Regions from separate parts of the Streptomyces sp. NPDC005576 genome, predicted to be linked through region 2. Evidence: predicted binding sites of a transcription regulator. Region 2 holds the regulator's gene; the other holds the start of a gene.
The links. The regulator HspR, encoded in region 2, represses chaperone genes until heat shock. The targets are predictions, from matches to a motif close to TTGAGNNNNNNNNNCTCAA.

Region 1 (7,299 bases), on a different contig from region 2:
TGGTGAACAACGCGGGCATCTACCCGCCCTCCACCACGACCACCGCGGACGAGGCCACCTTCGACCGGGTGTACGGAGTCAACGTGAAGGCCCCGTTCTTCCTCACCGCGGCCGTGGCCCCGGCCATGGTGGAGGCCGGCGGCGGCGTCATCGTGAACCTCGGCTCCTGGATCACCCGCCTCGGCGTCGCCTCCAACGCGCTCTACAGCTCCACCAAGGGTGCCGTCGAAACCCTCACCCGCGCCTGGGCCGCGGAGTTCGGGCCGTCCGGAGTCCGGGTGAACGCGGTCTCGCCCGGTGTGGTCCACGGGCCCTCCGACGAGCCGATGCCCGGTGACGTGATGATGAACGGCACCCCGGCAGGGACGTACGGCAGGCCCGAGGACATCGCCCGAGCCGTCGTCTACCTGGCGAGCGACGACTCCTCCTTCGTGCAGGGCATCGTCCTCGACGTGGACGGCGGCCGGACCTCCACCGCGGTGATCGCGGCCTGACCGGGTCGCCCCCGGGGCAGCGACCCGCCCCGGGGCGTCGCCGGTGGCCCGTACGTTCCCGGGCGGCGGGCCCAAGAGCCTGGCCGGTGGCCCGTTGCCCGGCTATACGATGGGCCGACCAGGCGGAATCCGGTACGCGCACCCTCGGGGGCCGCACCGCCGGGCACCCCCGCACTCCCAGGAAGCGGACCCGTGGCACAAGGCCTGACCAGCAAGGGCGCCGCAACGCGTCAGCGGATTGTCGACGGCGCCGCCCAGCTGATGCGGCAGCGCGGGCCGGAGGTCTCCCTCGACGAGATCCGCGCCGCGACCGGCACCAGCAAGAGCCAGCTGTTCCACTACTTCCCCGAGGGCCGGGCCGCCCTCCTCGTCGCCGTCGCCCGGCACGAGGCCGAGGCGATCCTCGCCGACCAGCAGCCCCATCTCGGCGGACTCACCAGCTGGACCGCCTGGAACGCCTGGCGGAACGCGGTGCTCGACCACTACCGCCGCCAGGGCCGCAACTGCCCGCTGAACGTCCTCACCGGCCAGCTCGCCGGGGACAACCCCGAGGTGCGTGCCGTGGCCGAGGACCTGATGGACCGCTGGCAGGCCCATCTGACCGCCGGAGTACGGGAGATGCAGCGCCAGGGGCTGATGTCGGCCATGCCGGAGGCGGAGCGCGCGGGGGAGTCGATCCTCGCCGCCGTCCAGGGAGGCGCCTTCACCATGATCGCCACCGGACGTCTCGGTCCGCTGGAATCCGCCCTCGACCTGGCCCTCGACCACCTCCGGGTGCGGGACACCGCCTGAGGGAGGGCTTCCCCGTGATGACGGCGGAAGAGGTGCTGTCCGTCCTGACCCTGTTGGGGCGGGCGGAGACCGACGTCTGGATCGGCGGCGGCTGGGGGATCGACGCGCTGATCGGCGAGCAGTCCCGGGAGCACCGCGACCTCGACCTGATGTACCGCCACGACCAGGAAAGGGCGGTGGTGTCCGCGCTGACCGGGGCGGGCTTCGCGGAGAGCCTGGACCAGCGCCCCGTACGGCTCGTCCTCGCGACCTCGACCGGCCGGGAACTCGATCTCCACCCGCTGGTCTTCGCCGCCGACGGCTTCGCCGTACAGGCGTCGTTCGCGCCGGACCACCCCTTCCGGTACCCCGCCTCCTGCTTCGTGACGGGCCTCGTCGGAGGGGTTCGTGTCCCGTGCCTCTCGGTCGAGCAGCAGGTCTACTTCCACCAGGGGTACGAACCCGCGGCCCGCGACCTGCACGACATGGCCCAGCTGCGCCGCGCCTTCGGGATCGCCACGCACTTCTGAGCCGCAAAGGCCCGGGACGCGGCATGCCGCATCCCGGGCCTTTGCGGGCCGGACCTCCAGCGGAGTCAGGCTTCCCGCAGCGGGTCAGGCGGCGGCGGGGGCGCCCAGCAGCTCGGAGGCGTGCTGAAAGCTGTCGGTCACGGGCGGGGCGGCCTGGGGCGGGGTGGGGCAGGTGAAGCCGAGCTGGGCCATGGCCCGGAGGACCTCACCGGCGCTGAAGTCCCGGCGGTCCTGGCGGGTGATGACCTGGCCGACCTGCTTGACCGGGTAGGTGCGGCGGCCGATGATCACGCACTCGCCGACGGCCGGCTCCGGCTTGATGCCCTTCATGGCTTCCAGGACTCCGTTCTTGGTGAGCTCGAACGGGAAGCGGGCGATGACGCAGCGCATGATGCCTCACAAAGAAACGAAGGGGTTGGGTGCTTTCGCGGTGAGCGAGTCGGTTCAGTGAACCAGGGCCAGAAGATCTGGGGCGCCGTCCCGGCCGTCGGCGAGGATGTCGCGCAACTGGATGCGGTCCGTGTACCCGGCACCGTCACGGACGGCGGCGAGTACGGCCATGGTGACCATCCCGGTGCGCAGACCGTCGTTGTCGCAGACGAGCAGGTGCTCCACGCGAGCACTGGCCATGACCGACAGGGCGACCTCGACGGTCATGTCGTCACCGACCCGCGGACCGGCGGTCTCCGACGCCTCGGACTCCACCAGGGGGAAAACGTGAACGGCGCCGCCGGTACGACTGCGGGAGAAGCGGTGGTGCGTACGTACGGAGTCCAAGGAGAACCTTCCTCGATACAGCGCCGATCAAGGAATTCCAGCAGCGGGCGAATGCCGTGGGGAATACCGAGAATGCGCCGGACGGAATGCGTGATCGGAGCCGGCCCACGTGAATCAAGTGTGGCGGTAAAACGGTGGTGCCCCGCGTCGGCGGAATTTGGTACGCGGGCGGGAGGAGCGAAAACGCTCGTGGCCGACGCCGCGCCCAGCGGGGCCCGGCCACGTTCTGCGCGTCACCACGTTCTGCGCGTCACCGTCAGGCAGGAACGATGTTCTCGGCCGTCGGGCCCTTCTGGGTCGGCGCGAGGTCGAAGGTGACCTTCTGGCCTTCCAGCAACTCGCGGAAGCCGCCGGCGGCGATGTTCGAGAAGTGGGCGAACACGTCCGGGCCGCCGCCCTCCTGCTCGATGAAGCCGAAACCCTTGGCCGGGTTGAACCATTTCACGGTACCGGACGCCATGTCATATCTCCCTGGGGCATTACGCCGGAAACCGCAGTGCGTGGAGGCCGGGTCGCCGCGGTGATGCCCCGTGTGAAGGACGGGAAACGCGAAAGGCGTCCTACTGTCGGAAATGTCGACGAGTGTGCTCGAAATCTTAGTACCACGGCAACTGGACTCGACGATAGCATGGGGTAGCGGCCGGTGGGCCATGCGTTTATCGCGTTCCCTCTGCCCGGATAAAAACACTTCGTGCGCGGTGTACCTAAAACTCGTCTCGCGGACACAGATATTGCTCCACCGGGGGCGCAGCTCTTCCGAGGTGCCGTCCGGCGCCTGGCTCGATGTCCCGGGAGGCGCTCCGGGAAAGAGGCCGGCCGGCCTCGTCGCTGCGCGGTCACTGTTCCGCATTCCGCACAGGCTCGCGGCGCACGGCCGCAGCGGGTGCGTGTGCGGGGATCGCGTGGGCTTGCTGAACTGCGTACCGCTGGTGTCCTCCTCCGCTCGGTGGCCCTGTACTGCGCCACCCGCAGACAGTCGGCCCTCCCGGTGCACGTCCGCAGCCGACGCCTCAACCCGCGTACGGATACCGCCTCGCGGCCTCTCGACGGCGGCCCCTGATGACCGCGGGCCGCCCGGTCCGGTCGTCAGCCCCGTCGCCTTCCTGCGCCACCCGTGGCTCCGGAACTCCACCACCGCACCGTCGGGCCCAGCTGTCTCTCTGACTGTGAGAGAAACCCTAGCCACGCCATGCATAGATATCTGCTGCGGTCGCGGGAGATTTCTCGGGCTGATCGAGGAGGCGGGGGCGTCGAGCTCAGGAGGCGCATGGGCGGAAGAGGACCCTTCGGGGCGGGGTCCGGGCCGGTGGCCGGATCGGACCGTGAGCCTTGAACGCGGCCGGCCCCGCTGATTGGCTGGGTGACATGAATGAGCTCGGAACCCTCGCCTGGCCACCTGTCCCGATCAGGGCCGAGAGGCTCGTGCTGCGGGCGCCCGAGGCTCGCGACCGCGCCGCGTTCATCGACCTGCTGGCGTCGCCGGACGTGCACACCTATCTCGGTGGCCCCCGCCCGCGGGACGAGCTGGACCGCGAGTTGCCGACGGTGCCCGAGCGGTGGCCCGGCAGTTTCGTCGTCGATCTCGACGGGGTGATGATCGGCCAGATCCTGCTCAGAAGGGCCACGGAGCACCGTCGCCCGGCAGCCGTGGGAATGGTCGACCTCGGTTACCTGTTCCTGCCTCGGGCGTGGGGGTCCGGGTACGCCGCCGAAGCGTGCGCGGCGGCACTCGACTGGTTCGACGGCGCCCTTCCCGGGGAGCCGGTGGTGCTCGCCACCCAGACCGCCAACGTGGGTTCGATGCGCCTCGCGGCGAAGCTCGGGTTCGCCGAGGTGGAGCGGTTCCACGCCTGGGGCGCCGAGCAGTGGCTCGGTATGCGGCCTCCGGTCGCCCCGTCCGACGACCGGTGATTCCACCCGCTCCGAGGCGGTCGCTCCTGTGGGCAGCCCGAGGTTGTCTCTGCCCCAGGCGCTGACCAGCGAGATGGAGAGTCAGTGTCTGCACAGCAGACCTGCAGATCCACCTTGCATTTTCGACGGTCAGTGGGGGGCCGTGCGGTGCTCCGCAGACGGAACCGCACGCACTCGCGAACTTGACTGTGGTGTGCTGCCGGACGTCGCACCCGCCCAAGGCTGTGCAGAGTTGGTTACGCCCAGGCGTAACCAACTCTGCGAGCCCACGGAGGTCGGCTGTAACCAACTCTGCAGAACTCATGGGAAATGTGGCTCGGTGCGGTCGGACAGCCCGATCGGGCGGCCCGGCCGCGGTGGGCGTAGCGGTAACCGTGGTAGTCGGAGTCGAGGCCGGGCGGAGGATGAGCGAAGGGGCCCACGTCGAAGGACGCAGCTCCCTGATCGCTCACAGCGAACACGCCATGGGGAACATTCATCGGCTCACAAGCATTGAGCCTGCATAGCTCAACTTGACTGCCGAAGGGAAGATCATGGCTACCGACACCAAGGCGTCCACCCCGTTCGACCTGCCTGTGCTGCCGCTCGACGACGAAGTCGTGCTGCCCGGCATGGTGGTTCCTCTCGATCTTTCCGACAGCGAGGCGCGGGCCGCCGTGGAGGCGGCGCAGGCCGCCGCCGAGGAGGGCAGCAAGCCCGAGGTGCTGCTGGTGCCGCGCATCGACGGCAGGTACACGGGGACGGGTGTCCTCGGTACGGTCGAGCAGATCGGGCGGCTCTCCGACGGGGACCCCGGCGCGATCGTGCGGGCCCGTTCGCGGGTACGCATCGGCACCGGTACGAGCGGTCCCGGGCGTGCCCTGTGGGTCGAGGCGACCCGGATCGACGAGAACGTGCCCGACCCGCTGCCGGGTGCCGTCACCGAGCTGGTCAAGGAGTACAAGGCGCTCGCCACCAGCTGGCTGAAGAAGCGGGGGGCCTGGCAGGTCGTCGACCGGGTGCAGCAGATCGAGGGCGTCTCCGCGCTCGCCGACAACTCCGGGTACTCGCCCTTCCTGACCACGGCGCAGAAGGTGGAGCTGCTGGAGACCGCGGACGCGGTCGCCCGGCTGAAGCTCGCCGTGCGGTGGCTCGGTGAGCACCTCGCCGAGCAGGACGTGGCCGAGTCCATCGCGAAGGACGTCCAGGAGGGCGTCGACAAGCAGCAGCGCGAGTTCCTGCTGCGGCGCCAGCTCGACGCCGTACGCAAGGAGCTGTCCGAGCTCAACGGCGACCCGGGGGACGAGTCCGACGACTACCGCGCCCGTGTCGAGGCCGCCGACCTGCCCGAGCACGTCCGCGAGGCCGCGCTCAAGGAGGTCGAGAAGCTGGAGCGGTCCTCGGACCAGAGCCCCGAGGGCTCCTGGATCCGGACCTGGCTGGACACCGTCCTCGAGCTGCCGTGGAACGAGCGGACCGAGGACGCGTACGACATCCGGGGCGCGCAGGCGACCCTGGACGCCGAGCACGCCGGTCTGCAGGACGTCAAGGAGCGCATCACCGAGTACCTCGCGGTCCGCAAGCGCCGGGCCGACCGGGGCCTCGGTGTCGTCGGCGGACGGCGCGGCGGAGCGGTGCTGGCGCTCGTCGGGCCCCCCGGCGTGGGAAAGACCTCGCTCGGCGAGTCCGTGGCGCACGCCATGGGCCGCAAGTTCGTCAGGGTCGCGCTCGGCGGAGTCCGGGACGAGGCGGAGATCCGGGGCCACCGGCGTACGTACGTCGGCGCGCTGCCGGGGCGTATCGTCCGGGCGATCAAGGAGGCCGGCTCGATGAACCCGGTCGTCCTGCTCGACGAGATCGACAAGGTGGGCTCCGACTTCCGGGGCGACCCGGCCGCCGCGCTCCTCGAAGTGCTGGACCCGGCGCAGAACCACACCTTCCGCGACCACTATCTGGAGGTCGAACTCGACCTCAGCGACGTGGTCTTCCTCGCCACCGCGAATGTCCTGGAGGCCATCCCGGAGGCGCTGCTCGACCGCATGGAGCTCGTCCGGCTCGACGGGTACACCGAGGACGAGAAGGTCGTCATCGCCCGCGACCACCTGCTCCCGCGCCAGCTGGAGCGGGCCGGTCTGGAGAAGGACGAGGTCGCGCTGGAGGAGTCGGCGCTGCGCAAGCTGGCCGGCGAGTACACCCGTGAGGCCGGCGTACGGACCCTGGAGCGGGCCATCGCCCGGCTGTTGCGGAAGGTCGCGGCCCAGCACGAACTGGGCGACCGGGAGTTGCCGTTCACGGTCGCCGACGCCGATCTGCGGGGGCTGATCGGCCGGCCGCACCACGTGCCCGAGTCCGCGCAGGACCCGGCCGAGCGCCGTACCGCGGTCCCCGGCGTGGCCACCGGCCTCGCGGTGACCGGTGCGGGCGGCGACGTCCTCTTCGTCGAGGCATCGCTGGCCGACCCGGAGACCGGGGCGTCCGGTCTGACCCTGACCGGTCAGCTCGGCGACGTGATGAAGGAGTCCGCGCAGATCGCGCTGAGCTTCCTGCGGTCGCACGGGGCGGAGCTGGAGCTGCCGGTCGCCGACCTCAAGGACCGGGGTATCCACATCCACTTCCCGGCGGGCGCGGTCCCGAAGGACGGTCCGAGCGCCGGCATCACCATGACGACCGCGCTGGCCTCGCTGCTCTCCGGACGGCTGGTCCGTACGGACGTGGCGATGACCGGTGAGGTCTCGCTGACCGGGCGGGTCCTGCCGATCGGCGGTCTGAAGCAGAAGCTGCTGGCGGCGCACCGGGCCGGGATCACCACGGTGGTGATCCCCAAGCGGAACGAAGCC
Region 2 (7,299 bases):
GGGCCTTCCGTGGGGCGCCTGGTGCAGGGGCCGGACCGGCCGGGCCGCCTGGAGTGACTGCCACCATGCGCCGCCGCTCTGTCTGTAGCGCCGCTGCCTCGCGTTCCGCATCGCGCCCGCCCGGGTTTCGGAGTTCGGTGGGTCCGGGGCCGGTGCGTTTTGACCGGCTCACGGCATTTTGTGACAGAACAATCCCACGGTGCGATGGTGGGACGGGGGGAGTGGCGCGCCCGTGTTCCGGATGCCTCGCGCACCTCGCGTGTCTCGCGGGCGTTCGGCCGGTGCTCCGCTCCGGTGACGGCCATCGGGCCGGACCGAGTGGTCGGCCGGGTGCCGACCGGGTGCGGGCCGTGTGGTGGAAGAGGTGCGTGAGGTGTGCGAGCGGACGGCCGGAGGTCTTTGTGCAGGGGGCCAGGGGGCTGCGCACCGCGCTGAGCTGCGCATTCATCGCCTGGCGTCGAGGTTCGGCACTTAAGTTGAGTCAACATGGCTCAGGTCTGTTGACTCTTTCGTAGGTGTGATGCATCCTTGAGTCAGATCCGCTCAAGTAATTCTTCAGGAGGAATCGAAATGGCACGTGCGGTCGGCATCGACCTGGGCACGACTAACTCCGTCGTCAGCGTTCTCGAAGGCGGCGAGCCCACCGTCATCACCAACGCCGAAGGCGCCAGGACCACGCCGTCCGTCGTCGCCTTCGCGAAGAACGGCGAGGTGCTCGTCGGCGAGGTGGCCAAGCGACAGGCCGTCACCAACGTCGACAGGACCATCCGCTCCGTCAAGCGCCACATGGGCACTGACTGGAAGATCGACCTCGACGGCAAGAGCTTCAACCCGCAGCAGATGAGCGCCTTCATCCTGCAGAAGCTCAAGCGTGACGCCGAGGCGTACCTGGGCGAGAAGGTGACCGACGCGGTCATCACCGTCCCGGCGTACTTCAACGACTCCGAGCGTCAGGCGACGAAGGAGGCCGGTGAGATCGCGGGCCTCAACGTCCTGCGCATCGTCAACGAGCCGACCGCCGCCGCGCTGGCGTACGGCCTCGACAAGGACGACCAGACGATCCTCGTCTTCGACCTCGGTGGCGGCACCTTCGACGTGTCGCTCCTGGAGATCGGTGACGGCGTCGTCGAGGTGAAGGCCACCAACGGTGACAACCACCTCGGTGGTGACGACTGGGACCAGCGCGTCGTCGACCACCTGGTGAAGGTGTTCGCCAACGGCCACGGCGTGGACCTGTCCAAGGACAAGATGGCTCTCCAGCGTCTCCGCGAGGCTGCGGAGAAGGCGAAGATCGAGCTCTCGTCCTCGACCGAGACCACGATCAACCTCCCCTACATCACGGCGTCCGCCGAGGGTCCGCTGCACCTGGACGAGAAGCTCACGCGCTCGCAGTTCCAGCAGCTGACCGCCGACCTGCTGGACCGGTGCAAGAGCCCGTTCCACAACGTCATCAAGGACGCGGGCATCGCGCTCTCCGAGATCGACCACGTCGTTCTCGTCGGTGGCTCGACCCGTATGCCGGCCGTCGCCGAGCTCGTCAAGGAGCTGACCGGTGGCCAGGACGCCAACAAGGGCGTGAACCCGGACGAGGTCGTCGCCATCGGCGCCTCGCTCCAGGCCGGTGTCCTGAAGGGTGAGGTCAAGGACGTCCTGCTCCTCGACGTCACCCCGCTGTCCCTCGGTATCGAGACCAAGGGCGGCATCATGACCAAGCTCATCGAGCGGAACACGACGATCCCGACCAAGCGGTCCGAGATCTTCACCACCGCCGAGGACAACCAGCCCTCCGTGCAGATCCAGGTCTACCAGGGCGAGCGCGAGATCGCGGCGTACAACAAGAAGCTCGGAATGTTCGAGCTGACGGGCCTGCCGCCGGCCCCGCGCGGCGTGCCGCAGATCGAGGTCACCTTCGACATCGACGCCAACGGCATCATGCACGTCGGAGCCAAGGACCTCGGCACCGGCAAGGAGCAGAAGATGACCGTCACCGGTGGCTCCTCGCTGCCGAAGGACGAGGTCAACCGGATGCGCGAAGAGGCCGAGCAGTACGCCGACGAGGACCACCGTCGCCGTGAGGCCGCCGAGACGCGCAACCAGGGCGAGCAGCTCGTCTACCAGACGGAGAAGTTCCTCAAGGACAACGAGGACAAGGTCCCCGGCGACGTCAAGACGGAGGTGGAGACCGCGCTCGGCGAGCTGAAGGAGAAGCTCAAGGGCGAGGACACCGCCGAGATCCGTACGGCCACCGAGAAGGTCGCGGCCGTCTCCCAGAAGCTGGGCCAGGCGATGTACGCCAACGCCCAGGCCGATGGTGCGGCCGCCGGTGAGCCCGGTGCCGAGCAGGCCCGTCCGGCCGACGACGACGTCGTTGACGCCGAGATCGTGGACGACGAGAAGGACAGCAAGGGCGGTGCGGTGTGACGGAGGAGACCCCGGGCTTCGAGGAGAAGCCCGACGTCCCTTCCGGCGCCACCTCCGACGACGCCGAGCCGACGGCCGCCTCCGAGGAGGCGGCCCCGGCCGGGGATGCTGACCAGACCGCAGGCCTGACCGCGCAGCTGGACCAGGTACGCACGGCGCTCTCCGAGCGCACGGCGGACCTCCAGCGCCTCCAGGCCGAGTACCAGAACTACCGCCGCCGCGTGGAGCGGGACCGGGTCACGGTCAAGGAGATCGCCTCGGCGAACCTCCTGACCGAGCTCCTCCCCGTCCTCGACGACGTCGGCCGGGCCCGCGAGCACGGCGAGCTCGTCGGCGGCTTCAAGTCGGTGGCCGACAACCTGGAGTCGATCGTCACCAAGCTGGGTCTCCAGCAGTTCGGCGAGGAGGGCGAGCCCTTCGACCCGACGATCCATGAAGCCCTGATGCACAGCTACGCACCGGATGTCACGGAGACGACCTGCGTGGCGATCCTGCAGCCGGGGTACCGCTTCGGCGAGCGCACCATCCGCCCCGCGCGGGTCGCCGTGGCGGAGCCGCAGCCGGGCGCCACGCCCGCGGCGGCGAAGGAAGAGAAGGTTGACGACGAGGAGAGCGGTGGCCCCGAGGAGGTCTGACATCACGTCGGACCACTCGGTCGCACACCGACCGGCCGGGCGGCCGGCCCCAGGGCCGGCCGCCAGGGCCTTGTCCAGTGACCGGTGCGGACCGGGGAGCGACGGTGTTCCCCGCGAGCCGGTCGATTCGTACGCGAGAGGCCGCCGGCCGATCGTCCGGAAGGAGGGACGTCGATGAGCACGAAGGACTTCGTCGAGAAGGACTACTACAAGGTCCTCGGCGTCCCGAAGGACGCCACCGACGCCGAGATCAAGAAGGCGTACCGGAAGCTCGCCCGCGAGTTCCACCCGGACGCCAACAAGGGCGACGCCAAGGCCGAGGAGCGCTTCAAGGAGATCTCCGAGGCGAACGACGTCCTCGGGGACGCCAAGCGGCGCAAGGAGTACGACGAGGCGCGCGCCCTCTTCGGCAACGGCGGGTTCCGGCCCGGTCCCGGTGCCGGAGGCGGGTTCCCCGGCGGCTTCGACCTGGGGGACCTCTTCGGAGGCACCCAGGGCGGCGCGGGCCAGGGCGCCGGCGGATTCGGCGGCGGGGGAGGTCTCGGCGACGTGTTCGGCGGGCTGTTCAACCGCGGCGGCGGTCCCGGCACCCGGGTGCAGCCGCGCCGGGGCCAGGACATCGAGACCGAGGTGACGCTCAGCTTCACCGAGGCCGTCGACGGGGCCACGGTCCCGCTGCGGATGTCCAGCCAGGCACCCTGCAAGGCGTGTTCGGGCACCGGCGACAAGAACGGCACCCCGCGGGTCTGCCCGACCTGCGTCGGTACGGGCCAGGTCTCGCGCGGCAGCGGTGGCGGGTTCTCGCTCACCGACCCGTGCGTGGACTGCAAGGGCCGCGGCCTGATCGCCGAGAACCCCTGTGAGGTCTGCAAGGGCAGCGGACGCGCCAAGTCCGCCCGCACCATGCAGGTCCGTATCCCGGCGGGCGTCTCCGACGGGCAGCGCATCAGGCTGCGCGGCAAGGGCGGCCAGGGCGAGCGCGGCGGTCCGGCCGGTGACCTCTACGTCGCTGTCCACGTGGACACGCACCCGGTCTTCGGCCGCAAGGGCGACAACCTCACCGTCACCGTGCCCGTCACCTTCCCGGAGGCGGCACTCGGCGGCGAGGTGAAGGTGCCCACCCTCGGTGGGCCCCCGGTCACCCTCAAGATCCCCGCGGGTACCCCGAACGGGCGTACGATGCGCGCCCGTGGCAAGGGTGCCGTACGCAAGGACGGAACCCGGGGCGACCTCCTCGTCACCGTGGAGGTCGCGGTGCCCACCGAGCTGGGCGACGAAGCCAGAGAAGCGCTGGAGGCCTACCGCAAGGCGACCGCGGTCCAGGACCCGCGGGCCGACCTGTTCCAGGCCGCGAAGGGAGCTTGAGATGGACGGCCGCCGACGTAACCCGTACGAACTGAACGACGAGACCCCGGTGTACGTGATTTCGATCGCGGCCCAGCTCTCGGGTCTGCACCCGCAGACACTCCGTCAGTACGACCGCCTCGGTCTGGTCTCCCCGGACCGCACGGCCGGCCGCGGACGGCGTTACTCGGCCCGTGACATCGAACTGCTCCGCAACGTCCAGCAGTTGTCCCAGGACGAAGGCATCAACCTGGCCGGCATCAAGCGCATCATCGAGCTGGAGAACCAGGTCGCGGCGCTCCAGCAACGCGTCGCCGAGCTGTCCACCGCGGTGGACGGGGCGGCCGTCGCCGTACGGCAGGCCGAGGCCCAGGTGCACGCCTCGTACCGGCGCGACCTCGTGCCGTACCAGGACGTGCAGCAGACCAGTGCGCTGGTCGTATGGCGGCCGAAGCGGCCGAGGGACTGACACCGGACGGGCGCGTGACGCCCGTCCCGCACATGGGCCCGCCTCCCGGTCGTACCGGTGGGCGGGCTCTGTCGCGTAGTGGGGGCGGCGGCGGGGCGCTGGCCGGCGGCCTCAGTCCTCGTTGAGGATTCCCGACTGGGCTATCAGGAAGCCGAGCTGCGCGCGGCTGCTGCTGCCGAGGGTGGCGGCGAGCTTGGCGATGTGCGCCCGGCAGGTCCGTACGTTCATGCCGAGCCGGCGCGCGATCGAGTCGTCCACGTGACCCTCCACGAGGAGGTGGGCGATGGAGCGCTGGACAGCGCTGATGCCGTCCGGCGTGGGCTCGTACCGGATCTCCTCCAGGAGCGGGGTGGCGCGGCTCCAGAACTTCTCGAAGACCGACGCCAGATAGGCGACCAGACCCGGGTGGCGCAGCTCCAGGGCGACCTGGCGGTCGTCCTGGGCCGGGATGAAGGCGACGGTACGGTCGAAGATGATGAGACGCTCGATGAGCTCCTCGGATGTCCTGATTTCGACGTTCGCGTCAGCGATGCGTTCCGCGTACGCGAGGGTGCTGGGGCTGTAGCGGACCGTGTGCTGGTACAACGTCCGCATGCGGACGCCGCGGTGGACGACGGAGAGGCCGCGCTCCAGGGCCTTCCCCAGCCGGTCCTCGTTCCGTCCGCCGCCGGGCTGGATGGTGAGGACCTCGGTGCGGCACTCCGCGGTGGCGATGTCCAGGGCGCCGTTGATCCGGGCCACGCCCTCCAGCACCGTGATGGCGTGGGTGGCCGGCGGTCCCTGCGCGCTGATGTCCATGAAGGGCTCGAAGGACTCGGCGAGGAGCAACGAGTGGCGTCTGCGCTCCTGTATCTCGCGCTCCAGAGGGTTCACGTGCTGGGCGAGCGCGGTGGAGGGAGGGACGGGGCGCAGCCAGTCCGGGTCGTCGGGGTCCGCGTGCAGCAGGGCGAACTCCATGAGGCACGGTGCTGGTTCGACCTCGTCGCGCGCGATCCGTCCGGAGCGGATTGCGCCCGAGTAGAGGCGTTTGCCTTCCTCGCACAGTTCGGTGATCCCGTGAGGATGTGTCGTTTTCGTGTCTCTTGTGATCATTTCTCCACCCCCCAGGTTCCTGAACATGCAAGAACATGATGCATCGACTCTGTGGTGTTCACGGGGTCGCGTGAGACATCGTCTTAGGAGCGGGGGAGAGGAATCCACAAGTGAGGACGAAGCCGACTATGGATAAGCGAATGCTTCGCTCGGTGCTTGCCGCCTCGTTCGTCGCAGCCTTGGGTTTTGGGCTGGTGGGCGCGGGCGACATCGGCTGGGACAGTGAGGCGGCTGCTGTCCCGGGGGACATTGGCTGGAACAGCGAGGCTACGGCGACGCCCGGTGACATCGGCTGGGACTCGCTGAACACGACGCAGGGTGACATCGGCTGGGACCTGCTCGGTGCGGTCCGGGCCGACATCGGCTGGGACTCGCTGAACAAGACCCGGGGTGACATCGGCTGGGCCGTGCAGGCATCGGCGACCCGTGACATCGGCTGGGACTTGCTGAACAAGACGCAGGGTGACATCGGCTGGGACTCGCTGAACAAGGTTCAGAGTGACATCGGCTGGGACTCGCTTCCGGCCTCCGCAAGCGCATGACCACCCCGCCGGACGACCGGATCTTCCGGCGCGAGATGGCTTCGGCCTATCGCTCGGGGTGGCACTTCGTCGACCTGCTCACCGCTCTGCCGGGCCCGGGTGACTCGTTGATGGTCACCCTGCTCGGTGAGCCCGTGGTCGTCGTGATGGAGGAGGGCGAGGAGATTCGCGCCTACCGCTGTCTGCGCAGGCCACGTGGCGCCCCACAGCCCGTGCGCTGCGCGGTGAGGTACGGCATGATCTTCGTCAATCTGGACCAGCGCGACCACGAACTGTTCGACCCCGAGACCATCTCAGCCACCCCCCGAAGCGCCTGAGCGATCCCCCGAACCACCACATCGCTCAAGCGCATCCCCCACACAGCGGCGCCACCGTGACCTGACACGGTGGCGCCGCTGTGCTTGTGCCGGGCGCGACACGCGGTGGGGGCGCGCCCCTCAGGCCCGGCCGAGGGCCCGGTCCAGGGCGATCTCGATGACGACCCGCGTCGGGTTGACCCTCGGCTCCCGCCCGTAGCGCTCGGTGTGGCGGCGTTCGGCGTCCTCGACGACCTCCCGCTCCGTACGGATCGTCGCGCGGCCCTCCAGCGTCGCCCAGCGGGCGCGGTGCATCTGGCAGACCGCGACCCGTGCCCCCTCCGGACCCGCCGCCCGGACGTGGGCCACCTTCCGGCTGCCGCCGTCGGTGATGATGCGGGCCAGCCCCGCCCCGGGGTCGTACGTCACGCAGACGGGCACCACGTGCGGGGTGCCGTCCGGGCGGAGGGTGGTCAGCGTGCAGAGGTGGTACTCGCGCC

Region 1: lon (endopeptidase La) is a predicted target of HspR. The motif match lies at 4,976-4,994, and genes of this name have one in related genera.

The regions. Positions count from the first base shown of each region.
Region 1 covers NZ_JBIAJC010000002.1:303,018-310,316, forward strand. The annotation lists gene ACFYPN_RS04685 (SDR family NAD(P)-dependent oxidoreductase) at 1-494, shown strand, start outside; gene ACFYPN_RS04690 (TetR/AcrR family transcriptional regulator) at 687-1,286, shown strand; gene ACFYPN_RS04695 (nucleotidyltransferase domain-containing protein) at 1,304-1,795, shown strand; gene ACFYPN_RS04700 (SCO5918 family protein) at 1,880-2,185, opposite strand; partial or broken gene ACFYPN_RS04705 (hypothetical protein) at 2,282-2,503, opposite strand; gene ACFYPN_RS04710 (cold-shock protein) at 2,829-3,032, opposite strand; gene ACFYPN_RS04715 (GNAT family N-acetyltransferase) at 3,938-4,483, shown strand; gene lon (endopeptidase La) at 5,017-7,299, shown strand, end outside.
Region 2 covers NZ_JBIAJC010000009.1:115,280-122,578, forward strand. The annotation lists gene dnaK (molecular chaperone DnaK) at 571-2,421, shown strand; gene grpE (nucleotide exchange factor GrpE) at 2,418-3,056, shown strand; gene dnaJ (molecular chaperone DnaJ) at 3,231-4,421, shown strand; gene ACFYPN_RS17705 (heat shock protein transcriptional repressor HspR) at 4,423-4,869, shown strand; gene ACFYPN_RS17710 (helix-turn-helix transcriptional regulator) at 4,981-5,961, opposite strand; gene ACFYPN_RS17715 (hypothetical protein) at 6,102-6,503, shown strand; gene ACFYPN_RS17720 ((2Fe-2S)-binding protein) at 6,500-6,820, shown strand; gene ACFYPN_RS17725 (TIGR03618 family F420-dependent PPOX class oxidoreductase) at 6,941-7,299, opposite strand, start outside.